Regions from separate parts of the Streptomyces sp. NPDC086766 genome, predicted to be linked through region 1. Evidence: riboswitches for the same ligand, from Rfam matches in the RefSeq annotation. Region 1 holds a riboswitch; the other holds the start of a gene.

Evidence for each region. A riboswitch is a leader RNA that binds a small molecule or an ion and turns the genes downstream of it on or off. The one in region 1 is predicted to bind S-adenosylmethionine.
Region 2: it holds a riboswitch for S-adenosylmethionine, as region 1 does, so the genes downstream of both, ACIPM1_RS02110 (aminotransferase class V-fold PLP-dependent enzyme) here and thrC (threonine synthase) in region 1, are expected to answer to the same signal.

What each region holds. Positions count from the first base shown of each region.
Region 1 is NZ_JBIVBI010000011.1:136,614-139,799, forward strand. It holds gene ACIPM1_RS21115 (MoaD/ThiS family protein) at 1-248, opposite strand, end outside; gene thrC (threonine synthase) at 245-1,528, opposite strand; SAM riboswitch class I at 1,546-1,714, opposite strand; gene ACIPM1_RS21125 (glucosyl-3-phosphoglycerate synthase) at 1,883-2,827, shown strand; gene ACIPM1_RS21130 (trehalose-6-phosphate synthase) at 2,910-3,186, shown strand, end outside.
Region 2 is NZ_JBIVBI010000001.1:470,811-473,996, forward strand. It holds gene trpD (anthranilate phosphoribosyltransferase) at 1-905, shown strand, start outside; SAM riboswitch class IV at 991-1,107, shown strand; gene ACIPM1_RS02110 (aminotransferase class V-fold PLP-dependent enzyme) at 1,307-2,674, shown strand; gene ACIPM1_RS02115 (Lrp/AsnC ligand binding domain-containing protein) at 2,721-3,002, opposite strand; gene ACIPM1_RS02120 (rhomboid family intramembrane serine protease) at 2,999-3,186, opposite strand, start outside.

The DNA.
Region 1 (3,186 bases):
GACACGCCCGCGCCCTCCGGGGTGGCCGTCTCCAGGCCCTGCTCGAACCGGACGTCGTCGTCGTTGACGTAGACGTTGACGAAGCGGCGCAGCCTGCCCTGGTCGTCCAGGACGCGCGCGGCGATGCCGGTGTGGTTCTTCTCCAGGTCGGCGATGACCTCGCCGAGGGTCGCGCCGTCGGCGTTCACCTCGGCCCGGCCGCCGGTGTAGGTGCGCAGGATGGTGGGGATGCGAACGGTCACGCTCATGCGAGGCCAGCCTCTCGGAAGGAGTCCAGGTTCGGGCGGATGGTCGCGGTGAGGCCGGTGCCCGCCACCGCGTCCAGGGTCTTCAGGCCGTCCCCGGTGTTCAGGACGACGGTGGTCTTCGCCGGGTCCAGCACACCGTTCTCGATCAGCTTGCGCGTGACGCCCACCGTCACCCCGCCCGCCGTCTCCGCGAAGATGCCCTCGGTCCGGGCGAGCAGCCTGATGGCGTCCACCACCTGCTCGTCGGTCACGTCCTCCACGGCGCCGCCGGTGCGGCGCGCGATGTCCAGGACGTACGGGCCGTCGGCCGGGTTGCCGATGGCGAGGGACTTGGCGATGGTGTCCGGCTTCTGCGGGCGGACCACGTCGTGGCCCGCCTTGTAGGCGGTGGACACGGGGGAGCAGCCCTGGGCCTGGGCGCCGAAGATCTTGTACGGCCGGTCCTCGACCAGACCGAGCGCGATCAGCTCCTGGAGGCCCTTGTCGATCTTCGTGAGCTGCGAGCCGGAGGCGATCGGGACGACGATCTGGTCCGGCAGCCGCCAGCCGAGCTGCTCGCAGATCTCGTACGCCAGCGTCTTGGAGCCCTCGGCGTAGTACGGCCGCAGGTTGACGTTGACGAAGCCCCAGCCCTCGCCGGCCGGGTCGCCGATCAGCTCGGAGCAGAAACGGTTCACGTCGTCGTAGTTGCCCTCGATGCCGACGAGCTCGCCGCCGTAGACCGCGGCCATGACGACCTTGCCCTGCTCCAGGTCGTGCGGGATGAACACGCAGGAGCGGAGGCCGGCGCGGGCGGCCGCGGCGCCGACGGCGCCGGCCAGGTTGCCGGTGGAGGAGCAGGACAGGGTGGTGAAGCCGAAGGCGCGGGCGGCCTCCAGGGCCTGGGCGACGACCCGGTCCTTGAAGGAGTGCGTCGGGTTGCCGGAGTCGTCCTTGACGTACAGCCCGCCGGTCACGCCGAGCTCGCGGGCCAGGTTGTCGGCCTGCACCAGCTTGGTCCAGCCCGGGTTCAGGTTCGGCTTGGTCGCCACGTCGGCGGGGACGGGCAGCAGCGGCGCGTAGCGCCAGATGTTCGCGGGGCCCGCCTCGATCCGCTTGCGCAGCTCCTCGGTGTCGTACGCCGAGAAGTCGTAGGCGATCTCCAGCGGGCCGAAACACTCCTCGCAGGCGAAGACCGGGCCGAGCGGCACCCGGTGGCCGCACTCACGGCAGCTCAAGGCCGCGGCGGGACCGAGGTCGACGGTGGAGTCGGTGCTGCTTGCAACAGTCTGCACAGCCATGGAGGCGAGGCCCTTTCTCCTCATCTTCCTCACGACGCATCTCGCCGTGAGACGGATTTGGCACCTTCCCTAGCCGGGAGCCTCGCGGTGACGATCGCTGTGCGCGCACAGCGATGGATACGAGAACCGGCTGGAGGGTTGCCGGGGCTTCATCGGGCCGTGTCCCTCTGCCCCTCTGGATGAGCGGTATGCGGTTGTTGAGCGGCGGCGACCCCCGACATGCGATGGTCATCCGCGTTGTTCAAGACTGTAACCGAAGGCCAGGACAGTTGAGATAGTCGTCCGAACCGCGAGACGGAGCACAGGACCCGTGTGATCCGTCCCGTGATCCGAATCAGTGAGGAGCCGCCGACCGTGCTGGAAGAAGTCGAGGGCTGGCTGAGGACACGCTCCTGGTCCGTGACCGATCGCCCGCTGCACCGGATCCTGGCCGCCAAGCGCGCGAGCGGCTCGTCGGTCAGCGTCGTGCTGCCCGCGCTCAACGAGGAGGAGACGGTCGGCGAGATCGTCGCCGTGATCCGTCACGACCTGATGCGGCAGGCCCCGCTCGTCGACGAGATCGTCGTCGTCGACTCGGGCTCCACCGACCGCACGTCCGAGGTGGCCGCCGCCGCGGGCGCCCGGGTCGTCCACCGCGACGACGTCCTGCCGCGCATCCCGGCCGTCCCGGGCAAGGGCGAGGTGCTGTGGCGCTCGCTGCTCGCCACCGAGGGGGACATCGTCTGCTTCGTCGACGCCGACCTGAGGGAGTTCTCCTCCGACTTCGTCACGGGGATCGTCGGCCCGCTGCTCACCGACCCGGACGTCGACCTGGTGAAGGCGATGTACGACCGCCCGCTGGGCGGCGCCGCGGGGCAGGGCGGCCGGGTCACCGAGCTGATGGCTCGCCCGCTGCTCAACATGCACTGGCCGCAGCTGGCCGGCTTCGTGCAGCCGCTCGGCGGCGAGTACGCGGCCCGCCGCTCGCTGCTCGAACAGCTGCCCTTCCCGGTCGGGTACGGGGTCGAACTGGGGATGCTGGTCGACGCGCTGCACCTGGTCGGCCTGGACGCGCTCGCCCAGGTGGACGTCGGTGTGCGCAGGCACCGGCACCAGGACGGGCAGGCGCTCGGCCGAATGGCCGCCGCGATCTACCGCACCGCCCAGCTCCGGCTGGCCCGCGGCCATCTGATCCGGCCCGCCCTCACCCAGTTCGAGCGGGGCGAGGAGGGCTTCGAGCCGCGGACGTACCCGGTGGACACCGAGGAGCGGCCGCCGATGATCGAGATAGCGGAGTACGCCGCCCGGAAGGTGGCGTGAAACATCGTCCCGGCCGTATACGGCCACCCACCAAGCGGAACCGTACGTTTGAGCGTTTGAGGGCCGGGCTAGGTTGAGGCGTATGGCTTCTACGCACGGTGCCGAGGTGCTGGTCGCGTCCAATCGCGGCCCGGTTTCGTACGAGCTGCTCGAGGACGGTTCGCTGCGGGCCCGACGCGGAGGCGGAGGGCTGGTGTCCGGGTTGTCGGCGATCGGCCCCGAGGCGGGCGCGGTGTGGGTGTGCGCCGCGCTCGGCGACGCCGACCGCGAGGCGGCCCGCCGCTTCGAGGGAGGCCGCAGGCTGCCGTCCGACGCGACCGGCGGGCAGCAGGTCCGGATGCTCGACATCGACGCGGCGG
Region 2 (3,186 bases), on a different contig from region 1:
GTTTCGTCGTGGCGCTGCGGGCCAAGGGCGAGACGGTGGAGGAGATCACCGGCCTGGTCCGCGCGATGTACGACCACGCCAATGTCATCGAGGTGCCGGGCGAGACCGTCGACATCGTCGGCACCGGCGGCGACGGCGCCAAGACGGTCAACATCTCCACGATGTCGTCGATCGTCGTCGCCGGCACGGGCGCGAAGGTCGTCAAGCACGGCAACCGGGCCGCGTCCTCCGCCTCCGGGGCGTCCGACGTCCTGGAGAAGCTGGGCGTCAATCTGGGGCTGACGCCGCGGCGGGTGGCCCAGGTCGCCGAGGAGGCCGGGATCACCTTCTGCTTCGCGGTGAAGTTCCACCCTGCGCTGCGCCATGTGGCGGCGGCCCGGGGCCAGCTGGGCATCCGTACGGTCTTCAATTTCCTCGGTCCGCTGACCAACCCGGCGAAGGTGCGGGCGCAGGCGGTCGGCGTGGCCGACGCGCGGATGGCGCCGATCATCGCGGGCGTCTTCGCCGAGCGCGGCAACTCCTCCCTCGTCTTCCGGGGGGACGACGGCCTGGACGAGCTGACCACCACCTCCACCTCCCACGTCTGGGTGGTCCGGGACGGCAAGGTGTCCGAGGAGACCTTCGACCCGCGGGACGTCGGCATCGAGCTGGTGCCCGTCGAGGCCCTGCGCGGGGGCGACCCGTCCTTCAACGCCGAGGTCGCCCGCCGTCTGCTGGACGGCGAGACCGGCCCGGTGCGCGACGCCGTGCTGCTGAACTCGGCGGCCGCGCTGGTCGCCCTGGAGCCGGGCTCCGGGACGCTGGCGGAGCAGCTGCGCGCCGGCATGGACAGGGCCGCGCGGGCGATCGACTCCGGGGCGGCCAAGCGGGTGCTGGAGCGCTGGGCGGCCGCCAGCAACGCCTGATCCGCACACGGCACGGGACAGGGCGCGGTCCGCATTCCGGACCGCGCCTTGCGCGTCGAAGATCGTGTGGCAGGATGGTGGACCAGGTCATGAGCGACAGCCATGCGGCCCCGGCCGGCTGTCCGGCAACCCTCCGTCCGTGGCGGGGTGCCCCGGGTGAGGACCAGGTCGTGGACAGCAAGGTCCACGGCAAGCGCGGACCCCTCGCACGCTTTTCCGATGAGCGTGGGGCCAGGGGTCCTGGTCGTTCGAGGGAGCCTTCCGTGAGCAAGCGAATGCGTTAGGGCGTCGAGCCCCGCCTCCGCACACCCCTTTCACCTTCCTCCGTGCCGGAGCGTCCCGCGTGCTTGAGCCGCAGCCGCTCGCACGGTGATTCCGCTTGCCTCTCACAGGAGTTCGCCATGTCCGTCGCCACCGCTGCCCCTGCCCCCGCCCCCGCCGTCTGCCCCCCGCTGCCCGTGCTGGGCCGGGACGTCACCGTTCCGCTCGTCACCGGCGGCGAGGCCGGGTACGCCGCGCTCGACTACGCGGCCAGCGCCCCCGCCCTCCAGCGCGTCTGGGACGACGTGGCCGCCTACGCGCCGTACTACGGAAGCGTCCACCGCGGCGCCGGCCACCTCTCCCAGCTCTCCACCGACCTGTTCGAGAAGGCCCGGGAGACCGTCGCGGGTTTCCTCGGCTGCCGCCCGGGCGACCAGGTGGTCTTCACCCGGTCCACCACCGACTCCCTCAACCTCCTGGCCCGCGCGCTGCCGGCCGGCTGCCGGGTCTTCGTCTTCGAGACCGAGCACCACGCCGCGCTGCTGCCGTGGCCGGACGCCGGCGTCACCGTCCTCGACGCGCCGCGCACCCCGCGGCAGGCCGTGGAGACCCTGGAGCGGGCCCTGGCGGACCGCGACCCCCACGGTCCGGCCCTGGTCTGCGTCACCGGCGCCTCCAACGTCACCGGCGAGCTGTGGCCGGTGCGGGAACTGGCCGCCGCCGCGCACGCGCACGGCGCCCGGATCGTCCTGGACGCCGCCCAGCTCGCGCCGCACCACCCGGTGTCGGTCACCGACCTCGACGTCGACTGGGTCGCCTTCTCCGGCCACAAGCTGTACGCGCCCTTCGGCTCCGGCGTCCTGGCCGGCCGCGCCGACTGGCTGCGGGCCGCCGAGCCGTACCTGGCGGGCGGCGGCGCGAGCCGCGGTGTCGCCCGGCGCGCCGACGGGGGAGTGGAGGTGGAGTGGCACGAGAGCGCCGCCCGCCACGAGGCCGGCTCGCCCAACGTGATCGGCGCCTACGCCGTCGCCTCGGCCTGCCGGGCCCTCACCGAGGCCGGCTTCGACACGCTCGTCGCCCGCGAGCAGCACCTGCTGCGCAGGCTCAGGGCGGGCCTCGCCGAGGTGCCCGGGGTGCGGGTGCTCTCCCTCTTCGGCGACGACGCGCCCCGGGTCGGTGTGCTGTCCTTCGTCGTCGAGGGCTGGAACAGCTCCCACTTCGCGGCCGCGCTCTCCGCCGAGTACGGCATCGGCGTCCGCGACGGCCTCTTCTGCGCCCACCCCCTGCTCCGTACGCTGCTCGGCGCGGGAGCGGGGGCGCGAGGAGGGTGCGGCTCCCCGGAGACCGCCGCCGGCGAGCGCTCCCCGCACGCCGTCCGCGTCAGCTTCGGCGCCGGCACCCCCGACGAGCACATCGACCGCTTCCTGAGCGCGGTGCGGGAACTCGTCCGGGACGGCGCGCGCTGGACGTACCGCACGGAGGGCGGCCGCTGCGTGCCGGTGGTCTAGCTTCGCGCCGGTGGTCGAGGAGCCCGGTCCGGGCCCGAGGGCCCGGTCAGGAGTCCAGCCCGATGGCGAAGGCCGCCTCCAGGTCGTGCTGGGAGTACGTACGGAAGGCCACGTGGGTGTCCGTGGCCTCCACACCCGGGATCTTGCTGATCCGGCCGGGGATGACCTCGGCGAGGTCCTCGTGCTCCCGCACCCGCACCATGGCGATCAGGTCGTAGGTGCCGGTGACGGAGAAGACCTCGCTCACGGAGTCCAGCGACGCGATCTGCTCGGCGATCTCGGGGATCCGGTCCACGCTGGTCTTGATGAGCACGATCGCGGTGATCACGGCTGGTTCTCTCCCTCGGGGGCCGGAGCAGGGGCGGACCTCACAATAGTCGCCCGGCCGAACCGGGCCCACGCGAAGCCGAAGCCGAGCCCGAAGCCGACCAGGTGCGCCAGGTAGGCCACCTGCGGCCCCTGGGCGGTCCGCCCGGCCGCCATCCACTGCAGAGCCGCCCAGAAGGGCAGCA